Regions from separate parts of the Brevundimonas sp. TSRC1-1 genome, predicted to be linked through region 2. Evidence: riboswitches for the same ligand, from Rfam matches in the RefSeq annotation. Region 2 holds a riboswitch; the other holds the start of a gene.
What was found. A riboswitch is a leader RNA that binds a small molecule or an ion and turns the genes downstream of it on or off. The one in region 2 is predicted to bind glycine.
Positions count from the first base shown of each region.

Region 1: it holds a riboswitch for glycine, as region 2 does, so the genes downstream of both, ACP7CK_RS14835 (TonB-dependent receptor domain-containing protein) here and gcvT (glycine cleavage system aminomethyltransferase GcvT) in region 2, are expected to answer to the same signal.

Region 1 is NZ_JAFCXI010000004.1:253,127-264,237, forward strand. Features, by position in the region: gene ACP7CK_RS14805 (winged helix-turn-helix transcriptional regulator) at 1-313, opposite strand, end outside; gene ACP7CK_RS14810 (nuclear transport factor 2 family protein) at 369-698, shown strand; gene ACP7CK_RS14815 (SDR family oxidoreductase) at 701-1,483, shown strand; gene ACP7CK_RS14820 (sensor histidine kinase N-terminal domain-containing protein) at 1,573-2,964, opposite strand; gene ACP7CK_RS14825 (response regulator transcription factor) at 2,961-3,623, opposite strand; gene ACP7CK_RS14830 (ABC transporter substrate-binding protein) at 3,680-4,807, shown strand; glycine riboswitch at 5,014-5,101, shown strand; gene ACP7CK_RS14835 (TonB-dependent receptor domain-containing protein) at 5,297-7,960, shown strand; gene ACP7CK_RS14840 (prolyl oligopeptidase family serine peptidase) at 8,054-9,994, shown strand; gene ACP7CK_RS14845 (amidohydrolase family protein) at 10,026-11,021, shown strand.
Region 2 is NZ_JAFCXI010000003.1:632,875-643,985, forward strand. Features, by position in the region: gene ACP7CK_RS13225 (adenosine deaminase) at 1-883, shown strand, start outside; gene pncA (bifunctional nicotinamidase/pyrazinamidase) at 1,072-1,704, opposite strand; gene ACP7CK_RS13235 (class 1 fructose-bisphosphatase) at 1,704-2,675, opposite strand; glycine riboswitch at 2,843-2,941, shown strand; glycine riboswitch at 2,946-3,035, shown strand; gene gcvT (glycine cleavage system aminomethyltransferase GcvT) at 3,091-4,221, shown strand; gene gcvH (glycine cleavage system protein GcvH) at 4,232-4,597, shown strand; gene gcvPA (aminomethyl-transferring glycine dehydrogenase subunit GcvPA) at 4,743-6,089, shown strand; gene gcvPB (aminomethyl-transferring glycine dehydrogenase subunit GcvPB) at 6,102-7,670, shown strand; gene ACP7CK_RS13260 (hypothetical protein) at 7,979-8,431, shown strand; gene ACP7CK_RS13265 (DUF6789 family protein) at 8,565-9,035, shown strand; gene ACP7CK_RS13270 (F0F1 ATP synthase subunit B) at 9,113-9,628, opposite strand; gene ACP7CK_RS13275 (ATP synthase F0 subunit B') at 9,628-10,200, opposite strand; gene ACP7CK_RS13280 (F0F1 ATP synthase subunit C) at 10,269-10,493, opposite strand; gene ACP7CK_RS13285 (F0F1 ATP synthase subunit A) at 10,551-11,111, opposite strand, start outside.

The DNA.
Region 1 (11,111 bases), on a different contig from region 2:
ACTGTCCCCATTCGGTCAGATGATATTCCACCTTGGGCGGGACCTGGGGGTGGACGATGCGGGCCACGACTCCATCGGCTTCAAGCTGTCGAAGCTGCTGGATCAACATCTTCTGCGACACGCCGGGAATAGCTTTTTCGAGTTCGGAGAACCGCCGCACGTTCGACCCGAACAGCTGGAACAGGATCACCAGCTTCCAGCGTCCTTCGAGGACACGGATGACATTCTGCGCGCTCGAGGCCGCAGTTTGGGGGGTGTAGTCGAAGGGCTTACCTTCAGGTGCGTACCTAACTTTTTCGTCGGTTCTTGCCATTGTGGGAGCGTACTTGCAGTTTGGATCGAACGCAAGAATCCGAACGGGAGACCCAATGATCGCCGACCTTCCCAAACCCATCGCTGACTATGTCGCGGCCAATGCGCGCCTCGACCTTGCCGGCATGCTGCAGCCCTTTGCGCCTGACGCTGTCGTGAAGGACGACGGCGGGCGCCATCAGGGCCATGCGGCGCTCCGACGGTGGATGCTCGAGGCCACGATCGCGAGCAAGGCGATCTTCACGCCGGATACGATACGCCACGAGGGGGACCAGGTCGTCCTGGAGGGACCCACGGCCGGCGACTTCAAGGGCAGCCCCCTTCGGTTCACGCTTCGCTTCACTCTGGGCGACGACGCCATCCGCGCGCTTGAGATCTCGCTGTGACGATGCGCCCCGATCCCACAGAGTTCGAAGGTCGACGGATTCTCGTCACCGCCGGCACCAAGGGCGCCGGCCGCGCGACCGTCCAGCGTTTTCTCGCCGGCGGCGCCCGGGTGATCACAGCCGCGCGGGCGGCCCCCGAGGCCTCGACCGGCGCTGAGTTCGTCCAGGCCGATCTCATGACGCTGGAAGGGTGCGAGGCCTTGGCCCAGGCCGCGATGGACCGGTTTGGCGGTGTTGATGTTCTGGTGCATGTCGTCGGCGGCTCGTCGGCGCCGGCCGGAGGCTTCGCCGCCCTGACCGACGCGCATTGGCGCACCGAACTTGATCTGAACCTGATGCCTGCGGTTCGCCTGGATCGCCTGCTGGCCCCGCAGATGATCGGGCGGGGATCCGGCGCCATCATCCATGTCTCGTCTATCCAGCGGACATTGCCTTTGCCGGAATCCACCACCGCCTACGCCGCCGCCAAAGCGGCCCTGTCCACCTACAGCAAGGCCCTGTCCAAGGAACTGGGGCCCAGGGGCGTGCGGGTCAATGTGGTGTCGCCCGGCTGGATATCCACGGAAGCCTCGGACGCCTTGCTGGAACGGATCGCCGCAGGCTCGGGCGGGACGTTGGAAGATGCGCGGCAAAGCGTCCTGAACGCGCTAGGCGGGATCCCCCTGGGGCGGGCGGCGAAACCGGAGGAGGTCGCCGAGTTGATCGCATTCCTCGCCTCCGACCGCGCCGCAGCCATTCACGGCGGCGAGTACGTGATCGATGGGGGCACGATCCCTACCGTCTAGGCGGAGATGAGGATCGAGGGACGATGGGGCGCCGCGCGCTGGAAACGGTGGTTTGGCTCGGAGAGGGCGCGCGCCGTCTCCAACCCGCTTCAGCCCATGTCCCGAAGCTGGAAAACGATCTCCCCAACAAGTCCGGTTCGCACCCCGCCGCGATTGCACAGCTTGAACTTTGCGCCTTGGGCCTCGGAGAGGGTGTGAACGATCGCCAGGCCGAGGCCGGAGCCGGGCGTCTGGGATGAGCCGGCGCGGAAGAAGCGGTCGGTGAGGTGGGGAAGGACGGCTTCATCCACGCCCGGTCCGTGATCCCAGACGCAGACAGCGGCCTGTCGGCCCGTCATGCGGACATGAACGGCCACCGGCGGCGCGCCGTGGTGGAAGGCGTTGTCGATCAGGTTGAGGATCTGTTCGGTGATGAGGTCTTCGGCGCCGAGGACAATGACCGGCTCGGCCGGAAGGCGAAGGCGCAGGGCGCCGTCGGCAAAGGCGCGGCGCTCCCGAGCGGCTTGACAGGCGCGCCGCGCCGCGCGGCCGAGGTCGGCGGAGGTGTCTATCCGGGCCCCGTCGGCCCGGGCCGTCGACAGCAGCTGACCGACCAGCCGCGTCATGCCGCCGACGGCGTCGCGAGAGTCTGCGATCAACCGCCGTTCCTGAGCCGTCCAGGGGCGGGAGGAGCCGGCCAGAAGGTCAAGATTGGCGGAGAGGACCGACAGCGGCGTGCGCAGTTGATGCGAGGCGTCGGCCGCGAACCGCTGAATGCCGGAAGTGGAAGTCTCAAGCCGCGCCAGCAGATGGTTGAAGGCGTTCAGAACGGGCCACAATTCGCGGGGCGCCAGATCGACATTGGCCGGGGCGAAGTCGGAAGAGGGGCTGGGGCGGCGCGTCAGGTCGTCGATCAGACGCTTCAGCGAGTTCAGGCCCCATTGCAGGGCTGGCCAGATCAGAAGCGCTGCAAGCACCACCAGCAGGCCGGGGAGAAGCAGCATGCTGCGGTAGAGCTCTCGCAGGCTGGCGTGACGGGAATCCAGGCTCTGGGCCACCGAGACGCGGATGGGGGCGTCGCGGCCGGGGATGATCAGGGTCTGTTGCGCCATACGCACCGAAACCCCCCGGACGGACAGGTCCGCGAAGACCGGCTCCTCCGTCCGGGCCTCAGGGAGATTGGGCAGTTCGGCATAGCCGGTGACGAGGCGATCGCCTTCGCGGACGCTGTAGAAGACGGCGTCACGTTCGGGACCGTCCAGCAGAGCCAGGGCCCAGGGCGCGACATCCACGGTGATGCGACCCTCCGCGACCGACACCGTCTCGCGGATGGTCTGAAGCGCGCCGGCCAGCAGGCGGTCCGCATTGTTCGCCACCACCCGCTGGGCCGTCCAGGCGCCGACCGCCAGAACGACGACCGCGAAGAGCGCCAGAGGGGCCACCTGTGCGATCAGCAGACGTGTGACCAGGCTGTGGGAACGGGCAGGCCGGGCGAGGCTCATGGATCGAGGCGATACCCGCGGCCACGGATATTGGTCACGGCCGGTCCATCCGGCTGAAGCTTGCGTCGCAAACGGCCGACGTGAATTTCCAGCGCATTGAGCGACGGCGCCTCGTCCTGAGGAAAGACCTCGGCGGCCAGCAGGTCGCGGTCCACCACCTGTCCAGGTCGGGACGCCAGGACGCGCAGGGCCGCCCATTCGCGGGGGCGCAGGGCGAGGTCGCGGTCGTTGACGTGGGCGCGCCCGGTGCGCCAGTCGCAGAAGAGGGTTCCGACCACGACCGCGCCGGCGGCCTGTCCCTGGCGTCGACGCACGATGGCGCGGAGACGTGCGACCAACTCCGATGGGGCGAACGGCTTGACCAGATAGTCGTCGGCCCCGAGGTCAAGGCCCGCGACCCGGTCGCTGAGGGCGTCACGCGCCGTCAGCATGAGAACCGGGGTCGATGATCCCTGCAGCCTCAGGGTTCTCAGCACTTCGAAGCCGTCGATGTCGGGAAGGCCGATGTCCAGGATGGCGGCGTCGAAGACCTCTGAGCTTTCGAGGCGCAAGGCCTGTTCGCCGCTGTCGATGCATCTCGCCTCGAAACCTGCCTCATGCAGAGTGGCTTCGAGCGAATGCCGTAGCGCCTTGTCATCTTCGACAACGAGTATTCTCATGGCGAGGCGAGGGGGCGACGGATCATGGATGACACAATAACCAGAAAGCGGGGCCGGTGAAGACGGATCGGCGAGATCTGCTCGTAGGCCTGGCGGGGGGCCTGGCGGGCGGGCTGGCGGGAGGGGCGGCGGTGTTAAGCGCCGCCGGTTGTTCGTCGGAGCCTGAGGGCGCGGGCACGGCGCCGCGGGTGCGTTGGCTGGCCCGCCGCGAGGGGGCGCTTCACATCCTCACCAACACCAGTTTGATGGGGCCGGTGCTGGAGGCCTTTCGTCGTCGCTGGCCTGAGATCAGGGTACGTCTGGACGACAAAAACTCCACTCGGATCGCCGAGGAGGTTCGGGGGCTCGCGGCTGCGGGCCAGGAGGGGCCGGACCTGGTCTGGAGCACGGCGATGGACGTGCAGGTCAAGCTGATCAACGACGGCTATGCTCAAGCCTACCGGTCGCCGCATCGTGCGGCCATGCCGGACGGTTCGGTATGGCGCGACCAGGGCTATGGCCTGACGGCCGAGCCGATCGTGTTCGCCTATAATCGACGCCGGCTCACGACCGATGTCGTGCCCCGCAGTCATGCGGATCTGCTTCGGTTGCTCAAGACCCGCCCCGAGGTCTTTGACGGTCGTGTCACCCTCTACGACGCCGAACGGAGCGGCGTGGCCCTGATGCAGCTTTCGGCGGACGTGCAGATCTATCCTGAAGCCTGGTCGTTGATGGAGGCGCTGGGCGCGCAGCGTCCGCGGCTGGACACCTCCGGGCGGAGAATGATGAGTCAAATCGCCGATGGGCGGATGGCGTTCGCCTATAATATGAACCAGTCGTACGGCGCGTCATGGGTCGCGCGCGCGCCGGAGATCGGATTGATCACGCCTGAGGACTATCATCTGTCCGTTTCACGCGTGGCCTTCATCCCGCGCAACGCCGCCCACCCGAATGCGGCGCGGCTGTTTCTGGACTTCCTTCTCTCGCGTGAAGGCCAGCGGGTGATCGGAGCCCTGGGCGTTCGACCGGTCCGCGACGATGTCGATGCGCCTGTCCGTCCCGCCGCGCCAGGCGTTCGGCCGGTTCGGGTGGGACCCGCCCTGCTGGCCAATCTGGATCAGGCGCGTCGCGCGACTCTGCTCACCCGGTGGAGGGAAGCGATGCGTCACGGCGTCAGAGCGCCGGCGGATCCGGCTGCTCCCTGACCGTTCCTGTGGATAAGTCCATTAAGTCCGAAGCCTCCCTTTCTGTCACGACGCCGTCATGCGGACGCCCGTCGCTTGCAACATGGGGTCTTGATCTGGTCCGTCTGGTTCGTGCCGGCACGATAAAACCATGTATTTTGTTTTGAGCGCAAAATAACTGCTGTATTTGTCGATTTGACAGGGCGGTCTGGGTTGATCTTACTCACCCCAGCAAGGCGGGAGAGATCGGCTCCGGCCGACGCCGAAGGCGCAACCGCCCCGGAAACGCTCAGGCAAACGGACCGTCTTGCTGAAGGAACGCTGGAGAGAAGGCCGGATCCGGGGGATGCGGTCTCGCCGAAGGAGAAAGGGTCGGCGACGACCCGAAACTCTCAGGCCCAATGACAGCGGGGGCGAACGGACGCCGAAGAGCGTCAGTCGCATTGGGCATCCCTGGGGAGGGGCGTCGTCGCCATGAGGAATCTCGCTTTGTCTCGTCTTAATCGTCACTTGACCCATTATTGCAGCGCCATCGCCCTGCTGGCCTGCGCCACGGCGGTCCAAGCCCAGGAGACGGAGGGCTCTCCGGAAACCGCCGCGGTCGACGATATCGTCGTCACCGCCTCGCGCATTGATCGCGCCGGCTTCGAAGCGCCGACGCCGACCATCCACCTGACCGCTGAGGATCTGTCGGTGGGCGCGCGCCCCAATATCGCGGCCGCGCTGAACGACATGCCCCAGTTCCGCGCCACCACCTCGGCCCAGACGACCGGCACCAACACCGGCGCGGGCAATGCGCCGGTGGACCTGCGGGGGCTGGGCATCAACCGGACCCTGGTCCTGATCGACGGACGCCGGGTGTCGAGCGAGAACGACCTGAACGCGGTGCCGTCGGTCCTGGTCAAGAGCGTCGACGTGGTCACCGGCGGCGCCTCCGCCGCCTGGGGATCGGGCGCCGTGGCCGGCGTCGTCAACATCGGCATCGACCGCTATTTCACCGGCGGCAAGCTGGGCGCCGAATACGGCATCTCGTCCTATGACGACGCCGAGCAGGAACGGTTCGAAGGCGCCTGGGGCACGGACTTCGCCGGCGGTCGCGGCCATTTCGTCGTCGGCGGCGAATATCTCGACAACGAAGGCGTCATCCCGAAGGCCTCGCGCCCAAATATCGGCCGCTGGGCTACGGTCAACGGCGCGCAGACGCCGGACGTCGGATTCGCCAACGCGGCCTATGGCGGTCTGATCATGTCGGGTGTGAACCGCGGCATGGTGTTCAACCCGGACGGCTCCTTGCGTCCGTTCGACTATGGCACGGTCAGCGGCACGAATTCGATCGGCGGCGAAGGTCCGTCGAACGACGATCTGAGCCCGCTGGTCACGCCGCAGAGGCGTTACACGGGTCTGGCCAGCGCCGTCTACGAGATCAACGACAGGCTGCGGGTCACGGCTGATGTCCGTCATTCGCGCATGTGGAACAACTATGTCTGGTTCGGCGACCATGATCGCGGCGACCTGACCATCGGCATCGACAACGCCTTCCTGTCTTCCACGATCAAGCAGCAGATGGCGGCCGCCGGCCAGACGTCCTTCACCTTCGGTCGTTTCAACTCCGATCTGTCCTATTCGACGATCGACTTCGAGCGGGTGACCACCCAGGCGACCCTGGCCGTGGATGGCGAGTTCGGCGAGAACTGGCGCTGGGGCGCCTATTACAGCCACGGTGAATTCGAGAACAACATCGACACGCCTGGCTTCCTGCTGAAGACCCAGTTCGCCAACGCCGTCGATTCCGTCATCAATCCATCGACCGGCCAGGCCGTCTGCCGCGTGACCCTGACCAACGCCAACTCCGGCTGCGTGCCGATCAATCTGTTCGGCCTCGGGGCCCCGTCGCAGGAAGCCATCGACTATGTCACCGGCACCCCGCAGCAGCGCGCAACGACCAAGCTGGACGTGGCCGGGATCAGCCTGCGCGGCGAGCCCTTCAGCCTGCCGGCGGGCGACGTCTCGATCGCCGTCGGTCTTGAGGCCCGCAAGGAGCAGACCGACCAGCGCGTCGGCGAACTGGATGCTGCGAAGGCCTTCAAGACCTTCAGCTTCTCGGCCATGTCCGGAGAGTTCAGCGTCAAGGAGGCTTTCGGCGAAATCCTGGTTCCCGTCGTCCGCGACCTGCCGGTTCTGAACGACCTGCAGTTCAACGCCGCCGCGCGTATCTCCGACTACGACACCACCGGTTCGATCTGGTCGTGGAAGGTCGGGGCGACGAACGAGTTCTTCCAGGGCTTCCGGGGCCGGGTGACCCAGTCGCGCGACATCCGTTCGGCCAACCTGTCTGAACTGTTCACGACGACCACGACCGGATGGAACAACCTCAACGACCCGGCCAAGAAAGGCGCCCTGGTCTATGTGCTGAACAACGGCGGCGGAAATCCCAACCTTCGCCCGGAGACGGCTGACACCCTGACCCTTGGCGTCACCTATGCCCCGCCGTCCATTCCCGGCCTCAACCTGTCGCTGGACTATTACGACATCAAGATCGATGACGTGATCACGACCATTGCGGCGCAGGACCTGGTCACCCGCTGCTACAATGGCAACCTTGATCTCTGCTCCAAGGTCGAACGCGATGCGGGAGGCAATCTGATCCGCACCCTGTCCACCTACGTGAACCTGGCCGAGTATCACACGGACGGGATCGACGCCGAGGCGTCCTACGCCTCGGACGCTGACCTCTGGGTGCCGGGCGCCACGGGGCGGGTGACCATGCGTCTGGTCGGCACCTGGGTGAACAGCCTGACCACCGACGACGGCGTGACCGAGATCGAATATGTCGAATCCCAGGGCTATTCGTTCGGCCTGGGCGTGCCCAAGCTGCGCCTCAACGCCAGCCTCGGCTGGAAAGGCGAGGTGTTCGGCGCGAACCTGCGCGCGCGCTACATCTCGGCGGGCGACTACAACAGCACCGTGGCCATCTCGAACAACCACATCGACGCCTACACCTATGTCGATCTGGGGCTGACGGCTGACCTGGCCCACTACGGTGCGAACGGTGTCGAGCTCTACGCCAACGCGACCAACCTGTTCGACAAGGACCCGCCGGTCGGGTCGCTCTACTCGCCGTACTACGACGTCATCGGTCGGTACGTCACGGTTGGCGCGCGGTACCGCTTCTAGTTCGGTCCCCGCTCCCGGTCGCCGGCTCTGCTCCTCCAAGGGAGCCGGCGACCTCCCCCTTTTGCTTCCCCCATACACCGCACGGTCTGTTCCATGATTACCCGTCTGCCGATGGCCCTCCTGCTCGCCCTGAGCGTCGCCCCTGCGGCCCTGGCTGAGGCGCCCAAGCCCGCCGCCATCGTTGCGGACGGCCTGCCGGCGGTGCCCGACGATCTGGTCGCCGCGACCCAACCCTATCTTCAGGCGCGCCGCGCCGCCTTCCTCGGCTGGAACGCCGCTGACCGGTCCATGCTGATCAAGACCCGGTTCGGGGCGACTGATCAGCTTCATCTCGTCACCGGCCCTGACGGCGCCCGAACCCAGATCAGTTTCGAGGCGGAGCCGATCCTGGCCGGCGCCCTGTCGCCGTCCGGTCAGACCCTGCTGGTCCAGAAGGACAATGGCGGCGACGAATTCTATCAGCTCTACACACTGTCCGGCGGTCGGCTGACCCGTATCACCGACGGCAAGAGCCGCAACTGGTTCGGCGCCTGGAGCCGGGACGGCAAGAGGGTCGGCTACGCCTCATCCCGCCGCAACGGCGCCGACATGGACCTGTATGTCGTCGATCCCGCCGACCCATCTAGCGACCGCCTGGTCGCGCAGGTCTCCGGCGGAGGCTGGAACATCGCCGACTTCTCCAGCGACGGCGCCAAGGCCCTGGTCCTGAACCGGATGTCGATCAACAACGCCGTGGTCTATGAGCTGGACCTGGCGTCCGGCCGCATGACGCCCCTGACCGATCCGGCGGCGCAGGTCTCCTATGTCGATCCCAAATATGCGGACGACGGCGCCGTCTGGGCGACCTCGAACAAGGATTCCGACTTCCTGCGCCTCGGGCGGATCGAGCGGGGCGGCTTCGTTCCCGTCAGTCCTGAAACGCGATGGGACGTCAGCGACTACGCCCTGTCCCCCGACGGCAGCTTCGTCGCCTATGCTGTCAACGAGGCGGGCGTGTCCCGGCTCAAGGTCATGGATGTCGCCACCGGCGCTGTGCGTGTCGTCACCGGCCTGCCCGACGGCGTCATCCCCTACAGCATCGGACCGGCCATCGACGTTGCGCCCTGGGGCGCGATTGGCTTGAGCCTGTCGTCCGCCCGCGTGTCAGGCGACGCCTTCTCGATCGATCCGACGACCCTGGCGGTCACCCAGTGGACCCACAGCGAGACCGGCGGCCTGGACCCCGCCATCAACATCGAGCCCAGGCTGGTTGAGGTGAAGAGCTTCGACGGCGAGCCGGTGTCCGGGTTCCTCTATCAGCCGGACCCCGCCAAGTTTCCGGGCAAACGTCCGCTGATCGTCGATATCCACGGCGGACCGGAAGGCCAGACCCGTCCCGACTTCCTGGGGGCGCAGAACTATCTGCTGAATGAACTGGGCGTGGCGCTGTTCTTCCCGAACGTGCGCGGCTCGTCCGGCTATGGCACACGCTTCGTCAATCTGGACAATGGACCGTTCCAGCGAGAGAATTCGGTCAAGGACATCGGCGCCTTCCTCGACGCCCTGGAGGTCGATCCAGACCTGGACGCCTCGCGTTTCGCCGTCACCGGCGTCTCGTACGGCGGCTATATGTGCTACGCTACGGCGGTGCATTACAGCGACCGGCTGAAGGGGGCGAACTGCTACGTCGCCATCTCCAACTTCGTCACCTTCCTGGAAAACACTCAATCCTACCGCCGCGACCTGCGGCGCGTGGAATACGGCGACGAGCGTGATCCGGCCCAACGCGCCCAGCTTCAGGCGATCTCGCCCCTGACCAGCGTGGACAAGATCACCATCCCGCTGTTGGTCGCGACCGGCGGCAATGACCCCCGTGTGCCGGCGTCCGAAGCCGATCAGATCGTCAGCGCGGTCCGCGGCAACGGCGGTACGGCCTGGCATCTGCTGGCGCAGAACGAGGGCCATGGTTTCCACAAGAAGGAGAACGAGGACTATTATTTCTGGACCAGCCTGTTGTTCTGGAAACAGACACTGCTGGGCGACGCCGCGCGCTGAGCCCTGATCGCAGCGTCTCAGAAATTCTTCGATGATCTTCAAACGCATCGCCGCGGCGAGCGCGGTTTCGGCCGCGCTGCTTGCGACGCCCGTGACGGCGCAGCCCCGCACCCCGGTTCACACCGACCATCACGTCCACGTCCATTCGCCCGCCATCCTCGACATCCTGTCGGCCTACTGCAGCAGTCCGGGGCGTATCGGCGCGTGCGATCCGGCCTTCGTCGAACCCCTGACGGCCGACGATCTGCTTGCGGACATGGACGAGGCGGGCGTCCAGACGGCCTGGATGATGTCCACGGCCTATCTGGCCGAAAGTCCGATGATGGTTCCCCCGCTGGCTGACGCCGCGACGCGGGTTCATGACGCCAACGCCTTCACCGTCGCCACGGCCGCCGCCCACCCCGGACGGCTGGTCGCCTTCGTCTCGGTCAATCCGCTTGCGCCCGACGCCCTGGCCGAAATCGCCGCCTGGAAGGACGAGCCCTACGCCAAGGGATTGAAGCTGCACCTGACCAACTCCGGCGTCGACCTTCGCGATCCCGATCAGGTCCGCCGCCTTGCGGCGGTCTTCGACGCCGCATCGGACGCCGGGATGACCATCATGATCCACATGCGCACCCGCGCCGAAGACTATGGCGCGCGCGACGTCCGCATCTTCGTCGAACAGGTCCTGCCGCACGCGGTCGGCGCGCCCGTCGTCATCGCCCATTCCGGCAGCTGGGGCGGTCTGGACGCGAACACCTGGGATGCGCTGGAAGGGTTTCGCCAGATCCTGGCGGAACAACCCGGCATGGCTCCCGACCTCTTCTTCGATCTGGCTCAGGTCTTCGACGCCGATACGTCGCCAGAGAACAGGGCCCGACTGGTCGATGTCATGCGCGACATCGGCGTCGAACGTTTCGCGCCAGGTTCCGACTGGCCGTTTTCGGGACCGTTGGACGGCTATCTGAACGCGGCCATGGATCTTCTGCCGCTGTCGCCACAGGAAGCCGAGGCTCTACGGCGCCGGCGTGTCGCGGTGAGATGAAGCGCGCCTCACGGCCGTGTCGCGGCGCCCAGGTGATCTCGACCGACTGTCTGACCGTCCCCAACATCTTCGGCAACGCCTACGCCGTAC
Region 2 (11,111 bases):
CGTCGAGGCGGTGCGGGCGGCCTATGATTTCTCGAACCTGCAGGATTTCCTGGACATCTATTACGCCGGGGCCGCCGTGCTGCTGACCCGCAAGGATTTCGAGGATCTGGCCTTCGCCTATTTCCAGCGGGCGGCAGCCGATAACGTGCGCCACGCCGAGATCTTCTTCGATCCCCAGACCCATACTGATCGGGGCGTGGCCTTCGGCGTGGTGGTCGAGGGGCTGATCGCGGGCATGGACCGGGCCAAGACGGAACTGGGCGTCAGTTCGGGTCTGATCCTCAGCTTCCTGCGCCACCTGACCGAGGAGGAGGCGTTCGCGACCCTGGAGGCGGCCAAACCCTATCTGCATCATTTCATCGGGGTGGGGCTGGATTCGTCGGAGGTCGGTCATCCGCCGTCCAAGTTCCAGCGCGTCTTCGCCGCCGCGCGTGAGCTGGGCCTGAAACTGTGCGCCCACGCCGGGGAGGAAGGCCCGCCGGCCTATGTCCACGAGGCGCTGGACCTGCTGAACATTGACCGGATGGACCACGGCAACCGCTCGATGGAGGACGAGGCCCTAGTGGAGCGACTGGCGCGCGAGCAGATGACCCTGACCGTCTGCCCCCTGTCGAACCTGAAACTGTGCGTGGTGAATGACCTGAAGGATCACCCCGTGCCGGAGATGCTGCGCCGGGGCCTGCACGTCACCCTGAACTCGGACGATCCGTCCTATTTCGGCGGCTATGTGAACGACAACTACAGCCGGCTGGCGGCGGCGGTGGGGCTGACGCGGGATCAGGTGACGCTGCTGGCGCGGAACAGTTTCGAGGGGTCGTTCCTGGGCGAGGCGGAGAAGGCGGCGTATCTGGCGGAGGTGGAGGCCTACGCGAAGGCGGGCTGACGCCTCTTCTTTCGTCATCCTCCGGCAAGCCGCGTCTTCGCGGCGCAGACCGGGGGACCCAGCGGCGCCGAAGGCGATGCTTCCACCGCTCGATGTTTGAACACCTCGTCCGCGACAGGTTCGCGCTCACGCGCGCCGCTGGGTCCCCCGGTCTCGCTGCGCTCGCCGGAGGATGACGAAAGAGGGGTTTAGGCGAGGACGCTCGCCGCCCCACTCTCCACCACCCCCAGCGCCCGGAAACTGTCCTTCGCCGCCGCCTCGCTGTGCAGCGCGATCGCGCGGCTGGCGTCGGAGATGACCACGGCCTCGAAGCCTTCGCGCACCGCATCCTCGGCGGTGAAGCGGACGCAGTAGTCGAAGGCCAGGCCCGCGAGGAAGACCCGGCTCACGCCCAGGTCGCGCAGCAGGCCGGCCAGGCCCGTCGGGGTGCGATGGTCGTTCTCGAAGAAGCCGGAGTAGGAATCGACCGCCGGGTTGTAGCCCTTGCGGATCACGGCCAGGGCCTTGCGCACCGTGGGCGCGACGTCGGGATGGAAGTCGGCGCCGGGCGAACCCTGGATACAGTGATCCGGCCACAGCATCTGGCGGCCGTAGGCGACCTCGATCTCGGTGAAGGGGGCCGCGCCGGAGTGATTGGAGGCGAAGCTGATCTGGTCCGGCGTGTGCCAGTCCTGGGTCACGACCACGCGGGAGAACCGTTCGGCCAGCCGGTTGATCAGCGGCATGATCCCCGCCCCGCCCGCGACCGCCAGAGAACCGCCCTCGCAGAAGTCGTTCTGCGGGTCGATGACCAGGAGGACGTCAGTCGGACCGATCTGCATCACATGCCCGCGTAGGCGTCGATCTCGTTGGCCGAGCCCAGGGCGACCGGGATACGCTGGTGCAGATGCTCGGGCTGGACGTCCAGGATGGGCTGCACCCCGTCCGTCGTCGCCTTGCCCCCGGCCTGTTCGACCAGGAAGGCCATGGGATTGCCCTCGTACATCAGGCGCAGCTTGCCGGGCTTGGTCGGCTCGCGCTTGTCCCACGGGTAGAGGAAGACGCCGCCGCGCATCAGGATGCGGTGGACGTCGGCGACCATGGCGGCGACCCAGCGCATGTTGAAGTTCTTGCCGCGCGGGCCTTCGTCGCCCTTCAGCAGGTCGCCGATGTAGGTCTGCACCGGCGCGGACCAGTGGCGCAGGTTCGACATGTTGATGGCGAACTCCTTGGTGTCCGGCGAGATGGCGATGTCGTCGTGGGTCAGGATCCAGTCGCCGTCGTTCGACAAGGTGAAGCCCTTCACGCCGGCGCCGGTCGTCAGGACCAGCATGGTCTGGGGACCGTAGAGGGCATAGAGGGCCGCGACCTGGTTGCGGCCCGGCTGCATGAAGTCGGCCTCGGTCGGCGAAGCCGTGGCGGACTTCAGCACCGAGACGATGGTGCCGACCATGGCGTTGATGTCGATGTTGGACGAGCCGTCCAGCGGGTCGAACAGGGCCAGATATTCGCCGGTCGAATGGGACGCCGGCTGGACCTCGTCCATCTCCTCCGAGGCGACGCCGGCGACGGCGGGACAGGCCAGAAGGGCGTCGGTCAGCATGTCGTTGGTCATGACGTCGAGCTTCTTCTGCTCCTCGTCCTGGACATTGATCTGGCCCGAGGCGCCCAGAGCCCCGGCCAGGGCGCCGCCGGCGACGACCTTGCTGATGTCGGCGCAGGTGGCGGCGACGACGGTCAGCACCGCTTTCAGACCCTCGGGCGCGTCGAGCGCGGCGATATGGGCGTCGAGACGGGTGCGGTCGGCGGTCATGCGGTCGGTCCGGTGCGGCTGAGGCGGTTCCCGTTCTTGGCGGGCCAACGGCGCGAGGGCAAGGGCGACGCAACAACAGGCGATGCGAACGGCGACAATGACGCCGCCGGACGGCCTCCGAAAGCCGCCGACGCTTGACTTGGGCCCGGAGTCGGTGGCTTAGGTCGGATGCTCTCGCGGGAGAGTTCGGGACCGGCAGGCCGGCCCCCGACGCCGAAGGCGCAACCGCCCCGGAAACGCTCAGGCAAACGGACCGCGACAGCATACGGACGCTGGAAAGTCGCCCCCTTCTCGGGATCAGGGCGCGCCGACGGAGCAAGGCGGTCTGACCGCCGGAATCTCTCAGGCTTCAGGACAGCGGGGGCGCGAAGACGGCGGAGCTCCGCCACCAAACGCGACCGTGAAAGCCTGAACCATGACCGACCAAGCCCTGAAGACCCCCCTTCTTAAAACGACGCCCCTGAACGCCGCGCACCGCGCCCTGGGGGCCCGGATGGTGGGCTTCGGCGGCTATGACATGCCAGTCCAGTATGAGGGCGTCCTGGCTGAGCACCGCTGGACCCGCGAACACGCCGGCTTGTTCGACGTGTCGCACATGGGCCAGTGCAAGATCACCGGCGAGGACGCGACCGCCCAGTTCGAGCGGTTCGTGCCCGGCGACTATGAAATCCTGAAGGCCGGCAAGCAGAAGTATTCGCTGCTGCTGAACAAGGACGGCGGGATCATCGACGACCTGATGGCCGGCCGCCCGGATCACGACGGCCTGTTCGTCGTCGTCAACGCCGGCAACAAGGACGAGGATTTCGCCTTCTGGGACGCGAACCTGGAAGGCGACGCCAAACTGACGGTGCTGGACCGCGCCCTGATCGCCATCCAGGGACCGGAAGCCGCCGAAGTCATGTCGGCGTACGAGCCGCTCCTGGCCGAGATGGGCTTCATGGAATGCGCCCGGCTGATGCTGTTCGGCGTCGACTGCTATGTCTCGCGTTCGGGCTATACCGGCGAGGACGGCTATGAGATTTCGGTGCCGGCGGACCAGGCCGAGCGCGTCTGGAACACCATCCTGGAGGACGCCCGCGTCAAGCCGATCGGCCTGGGCGCCCGCGACAGCCTGCGCCTGGAAGCCGGCCTGCCGCTGCACGGCCATGACATCGACCCGACGACCTCGCCGGTCGAAGGGGCGCTGACTTTCGCCCTGTCCAAGTCGCGCAAGGAGCGCGCGGATTTCAACGGCGCCGAGCGGATCCTGAAGGAACTGGCCGACGGTCCTTCGCGCGTCCGCATCGGCCTGATCGTCAAGGAAGGCGCCCCGGCCCGTGAAGGCGCCGAGATCGCCGACGCTGACGGGAACGTCATCGGCAAGGTCACCTCGGGCGGCCCCTCCCCTACGCTGGGCAAGAACATCGCCATGGGCTTCGTGCCGCCGGCCTATGCCGCGCTGGGTACGGAGTTGAAGGTCGTCGTGCGCGGCAAGTCCGCCGCCGCCGAAATCGTCGCCATGCCCTTCGTGGCGCAACGCTATTACCGCAAACCGAAGACCGTCTGAGGATCAGATTATGAAGTTCACCAAGGATCACGAGTGGGTCAGCCTGGACGGCGACATCGCCACCGTGGGCATCTCGAAGCACGCCGCCGACGCCCTGGGCGACGTGGTGTTCGTGGAAACGCCTGAGGTCGGCAAGACCGTCGCCAAGGGCGCCAGCTTCGCCGTGGTCGAGAGCGTCAAGGCCGCCTCGGACGTCTACGCCCCCGTCTCGGGCGAAGTGGTCGAGGCCAATGACGCCCTGTCGACCGCCCCGGAAACCGTCAACGCCGCCCCGGAAGGCGACGGCTGGTTCGCCAAGATCAAGGTGTCGGACGCCTCGGAGCTGGACGCCCTGATGGACCAGGCCGCCTACGACGAGTTCCTGAAGACGCTTTGACTTCATCCGCTCATCCCGGCGAAAGCCGGGACCCAGTTCTTTCGCGAGGCAGGGTGCGTGGGATGAGCGGCTCTTCTTTAGATCGACGCGACCGATCGCCCAAAACACTGGGTCCCGGCTTTCGCCGGGATGAGCGGAATAGAACATGCGCTACCTCCCCCTGACGCCCGACGACCGCACGGCGATGCTCGCCGCCATCGGCGCGAAATCGATCGACGACCTGTTCGTGGACGTGCCCGAGGCGGCGCGACTGGACGGGCCGGTGGACCTGCCCCGCGTGGCCGGCGAGATGGAGGTCGAGCGCGCCCTGTCCGCCATGGCCGCCAAGAACGCGACGGCCGGCGCGGTGCCCTTCTTCTGCGGCGCAGGGGCCTACAAGCACCATGTCCCGGCGACGGTGGATCATGTGATCCAGCGGTCCGAGTTCCTGACCAGCTACACCCCCTATCAGCCGGAAATCGCGCAAGGGACCCTACAGTACCTGTACGAGTTCCAGACCCAGGTCGCGAACCTGACCGGCATGCCGGTGGCCAACGCCAGCCTCTATGACGGCTCGACCGCCATGGCCGAGGGCGTGCTGATGGCGACCCGCGTGACCCGCCGCAACAAGGCGGTGATCTCGGGCGGCGTGCACCCCCACTATGTCAAGGCGACCGAAACCGTGGTCCACGCCGTCGGCGTCGAGACCCAGGTCCTGGCCGCCGCCGTCGACGCCGAGGCCGCCGTGATCGACCAGATCGGTCCTGACACGGCCTGCGTCGTGGTTCAGACCCCCAACGTCTTCGGCACGGCGACGGATGTGACCAAGATCGCCGAGGCCGCCCACGCCGCCGGCGCCCTGCTGATCGTCGTGGTCACCGAGGCGGTGTCTATGGGCCTGCTGAAGTCGCCCGGCGAGATGGGCGCGGACATCGTCGCGGCCGAGGGCCAGTCGATCGGCAACGCCCTGAACTTCGGCGGCCCCTATGTCGGCCTGTTCGCCACGCGCGAGAAGCTGATCCGCCAGATGCCCGGCCGCCTGACCGGCGAGACCGTGGACGCCGACGGCGAGCGCGGCTTCGTCCTGACCCTGTCGACGCGGGAGCAGCATATCCGCCGCGACAAGGCGACGTCGAACATCTGCACCAATTCCGGCCTCTGCACCCTGGCCTTCACCATTCACATGAGCCTGCTGGGCGAGACGGGCCTGCGCAAACTGGCCCTGCTGAACCACGAGAAGGCCGTCGCCACCCGCGACGCCCTGGCCGCCATTCCGGGCGTCGAAATCCTGACCTCGCGCTTCTTCAACGAGTTCGCGGTGCGTCTGCCCAAGAACGCGGCCGAAGTCGTCTCGACCCTGGCCGATCACCATGTTCTGGCCGGCGTGCCCTACAGCCGTCTGGCCCCCGATGCGGGCATGGACGACGTCCTGCTGGTCGCCGCGACCGAGACGACGCTGGATGTGGACATCCAGATCCTCGCCAAGTCACTCTCCAAAGTCCTCGGCGCGTAAGGGATCCTGACCATGAGCACCATGAACACCGTCGGCCGTCCGACCGCTCCGAACGCCGTGACGACCAAGCCCGCCACCCTGACCGGCGGCCGCGGCCTGTTGCAGAACGAAGCCCTGATTTTCGAAGGCGACGGCTGGGGCAAGACCGGCGTCGATCTGGCTGAGCCCAAGACGGACGGCTCTGACCTGGGCGACCTGGTCCGCAAGGATCCGATCGGCCTGCCCGGCCTGTCGGAGCCCGAGGCCATGCGGCACTATGTGCGCCTGAGCCAGAAGAACCACGCCATCGACCTGGCCATCTATCCGCTGGGCTCGTGCACGATGAAGCACAACCCGCGCCTGAACGAGAAGATGGCGCGCCTGGCCGGCTTCTCGGACATCCACCCCTTGCAGCCGATCTCGACGGTGCAGGGCGCGCTGGAACTGATGGACACGCTGGCGCACTGGCTGAAGACCCTGACCGGCATGCCCGCCGTCGCCCTGTCGCCCAAGGCGGGCGCGCACGGCGAACTGTGCGGCCTGATGGCCATCCGCGCCGCCCACGAGGCCTCGGGCCAGCATGAGAAGCGCCGCAAGGTTCTGGTGCCCACCAGCGCCCACGGCACCAATCCGGCCACCGCCGCCTTCGTCGGCTACACCGTCGTCGAGGTCGCCCAGACCGAGGAAGGCCGCGTGGACGTCGCCGACCTGGCCGCCAAGCTGGGCGACGACGTCGCCGCCATCATGGTGACCAACCCCAACACCTGCGGCCTGTTCGAGCGCGACATCCTGGAGATCAGCCGCCTGACGCACGCGGCCGGCGCATACTTCTATTGCGACGGCGCCAACTTCAACGCCATCGTCGGCCGGGTTCGTCCGGGCGATCTGGGCGTCGATGCGATGCACATCAACCTCCACAAGACCTTCTCGACGCCGCACGGCGGCGGCGGTCCGGGCGCGGGTCCGGTGGTCCTGTCGGAGGCCCTGGCGCCCTTCGCCCCGGCGCCGTGGGTCGTGCACGACGAGGACGGCTATCGCCTGATCGAGCGCGAGGAAGACGAGGCGGTTCAGGCCTTTGGCCGCCTGTGCGCCTTCCAGGGCCAGATGGGCATGTATGTGCGCGCCCTGTCCTACATGATGTCGCACGGCGCCGACGGCCTGCGCCAGGTGGCCGAGGATGCGGTGCTGAACGCCAACTACATCAAGGCCCGCCTGTCGGACCTGATGAGCCCCGCCTTCCCCGATGGCCCCTGCATGCACGAGGCCCTGTTCGACGACGCATGGCTGAAGGGCACGGACATCACCACGCTCGACTTCGCCAAGGCGATGATCGACGAGGGCTTCCACCCGATGACCATGTATTTCCCGCTGGTCGTCCACGGCGCCATGCTGATCGAGCCGACGGAAACCGAGTCCAAGGCCGAACTGGATCGCTTCATCCACGCGATGCGCCTGTTGGCCGAGGCCGCGAAAGCCGGCGACGTCGATCGCTTCAAGGGCGCGCCCTTCCACGCCCCCTTGCGCCGCCTGGACGAAACCCGCGCCGCCCGCTCGCCGGTGCTGCGCTGGACCGCGCCGGCAGGGTCGAACCAGGCGGCGTAAGGGCGACGGATAGGCCCCGTCATCCCAGGGCTTGTCCCTGGGATCCATACTCCCAGCGCCAGACGAAGGCGCATTCTGCGGAAACACCGGGAGTATGGATCCTCGCCGCAAGGGCGAGGATGACGAAGGTTGAAGAGGGGTGACCTCCCCCTATTGTGTCCTGGAGGCAACAGCCAGAAGCCCTTGATCAATCATGACCAAAGCTTCACGCCGTAGACACGGATCGGCCATGGACACACGGTCTTAACGAGCCTGTGGCAGGCTGGCCACGGTCGCTCTTTCCTCTCCCGAGTCGGGATCGGGCGGTCGTGACGATCGTTGTCACAGGACCTCCCTCCTCTCTGTCTGGCGCCGACTTGACCTTCGCAACCGCGATCCGCCTTCCGTCCTACCGCGCGCGCAGCCGTACGCTTCGCGCGCTGAAGCGTTGGGCGCTGATGGCGGGCGGGCTGTTCGTGGTGCTTCTGGGAATTCTGATCGCGCCCCTGCCGGGTCCAGGCGGCATTCCCGTCATCGCCGTCGGCCTGATGCTGATCCTGAAGAGCTCCTTCTGGGCCAAGCGGCTGTTCATTCGTGCCCAGTACGCCCGGCCCAAATGGGTTTATCCGTTCCGGCGGCTCATGCGCAAAAAGCCGGAGTTCGCTCCTGTCTTCTGGCAGCAGGCCCTGCGCGCCGAGAAGGTCGTGCTTAAGAGACCCCGCCGACGTCTGACGCGGTTGCGGAAGATGCTTCGTCGCTATTTCCGGAAGCTTTTCCGCTAGTTGACAGACCGTCTCGCGGTTGCGGTGTCGCAACTGCTAACCACATCATCGTGAACGCCCTTCTCCCGCTACAGGCGTATTCTGTCTGGGCGTTATCAGAGAACCATCAAATGCGTTGGGAGGCGCTAAGGTCATGATGTCACGCGTACAAAAGGGCATGATCGCGGGCGTCGCCGCGACCGTCGCCGTTTCCTTGCTTGAAATACCCAACCTGTTCCTGAACTGGTTCGACCCGTTCCAGGGGGTCATCGCCACCATGATCGGCATGCCTGGAAACATGGCCGTCGGCTGGGCGATCCACGCCTTCAGCGGCGTCTTCATCCTGGGGCCGCTGTTCGGGGTGCTGTGTCCCCGCCTGCCTACCGACACCCCCGAGACCAAGGGCATCGTCTTCGCCGTCGGCGCCTGGGTGGTGATGATGGGGGCCATCCTGATGCTGGGCGATTACCGGACCTTCTCGGCCGCCGCCGGCTTCGGAACCATCGGCTGGCTGCTGATCACCCATGCGGTGTTCGGCATCGTGCTGGGCAATGTCTACGCCCGGCTGGTGACACGCGAGAAGCGCCAGGCGGCGCATTTCATGGGCGGCGCCACCGCCCACTGACAGCGGGGCACTTAGACACAAGAAAAGGCCCCCAGCGACGCCGGGGGCCTTTTTTCGTTCGGCTAAGCCAGCCGGCCTCAGTTCAGGCGATCGCCGATCTGGGCGATGGCGGCGTCCAGCAGCGGGTCCTTGGCGCCGCCGGCGAGGCGGGCGGCCAGGATCTGTTCCGCGGCCTTGGCGGCCAGGTCGGCGGCGGCCGCCTTGACCTCGGCCGAGGCCTGGGCCTCCGCCTGGGCGATGCGGGTCTCGGCCATCTTCTGGCGACGGGCCAGGGTCTCTTCCAGCTTGGCCTTGGATTCGACTTCCAGACGACGGGCGTCGGCTTCCGCCTGGGCCATCATCTCGGCGGCCTGATCCTCGGCCTCGGCCTTCTCCTTGCGGATCTGGGCCAGCAGGGCCTCGGCCTCGGCGCGCAGGCGGGCGGCCTCGTCCAGGTCGGCCTGGATCTTGGCGCCCTTGGCGTCCAGTTGGGCGGCGGCGATCTTGGGCACGCCGGCGGCGATCAGGATGCCGAAGAAGATCAGCAGGCCGATCCCGACCCAGATCTCCGCATTGGCGAAGCTCCAGATGCCGTGTTCGAAGATCAGGTTCATCAGACGGCTCCCTTGGCCGTAGCCAGCTCGCCCGAGGTGGCGGCCTTGCCGGTCAGGCGCTCGACCATGGCGGCGGCGGCGTCGGAGGCGATCACGGCGACATTGGCCATGGCCGCGTCGCGGGTCTTGCCGATGGCGGTCTCGGCCTCGGCGATGCGGGCGTTGACGACGGCTTCTTCCGCAGCCTGGCGGGCGGCGGCGTCTTCGGTCACGCGGGCCTTGGCGGCGGCGGCCATGGCGCGGGCGTCGGCGCGGGCCTTGGCGACTTCAGCCTGGGCTTGAGCAGCCTGGTCGGCGGCCTCGGCCTGGACCTGACGCGCGGTGGCGACGGCGTTGGAAATCGTATCGGCCCGCTCGTCCATCACCTTGCGAAGGCGCGGCGCGAAGACCTTGGAGACCAGAACATACAGGATGACGAACAGGATCAGCAGATAGCCGATCTGTCCCGCCCAGTGTTCGAACTGGAATTGCGGCAGGCCGCCCGAGCCGTGCTCGGCGGCGGTCGCCGTCTCGGCGTGCAGGTCCGCTTCGACCGAAGCCGGAACCGCATGATTGGTGTGGGTGCTGGCCATGAACCGTCTGCTGCAGGATCAGATGAAACGGCGCGCGGGCGAGCCCCGCGCGCCGGTATCGGCTGATATCAGCCGAAGATCATCAGGATGCCGAGCACGAAGGCCAGGATGCCCAGGGCTTCGGCGAGGGCGGCGCCCACGAACAGGTTGCCGACCTGGCCGGCGGCGGCCGACGGGTTGCGCAGGGCGCCGGCCAGGAACTGACCGAAGATGTTGCCCACGCCCAGGGCCGAACCGATCATGCCCAGGGTTGCGAGACCGGCACCGATGTACTTGGCGGCTTCAGCGTCCATGATTGTATTCCTAGATTTAAGTCGTTGGTGGTTGGGGTGAAGAGACTGGTCCTGCCCTTAGTGGGCGTGGTCCAGGTTGACCACATCATTCAGATAGATGCAGGCCAGAACGGCGAAGACGAAGGCCTGAAGGAAGGCCACGAGAAACTCCAGCGCAGTCAGCGCCACGACCATGCCCAGCGACAGGGCCGCGACCGGGAAGGCCAGCAGGCCGACGCCGCCGCCCAGGCCCAGCAGACCCAGGGAGACGACGAAGCCGGCGAAGATTTTCAGCGCCACGTGGCCGCCCAGCATGTTGCCGAACAGACGAAGCGCCAGGGTGACCGGACGCAGCAGGAAGGAGACGAACTCGATCAGGCCGACGACCGGGCGCAGCGCCAGCGGTGCGCCCATCGGCCAGAACAGCTTGAAGAAGCCCAGGCCGTTCTTGGCGAACCCGACCACCAGCACCAGACCGAAGGTGATCAGGGCGAAGGTGACGGTGATGGCCAGTTGCGACGTCGCCGTGAAGGTCAGGAACAGACCCAGGATGTTCATGCCCAGGATCAGGACGAACAGGGTGAAGACGAACGGGAAATACTTGCGGCCTTCGTGACCGATGATCGAGTCGGCCAGATT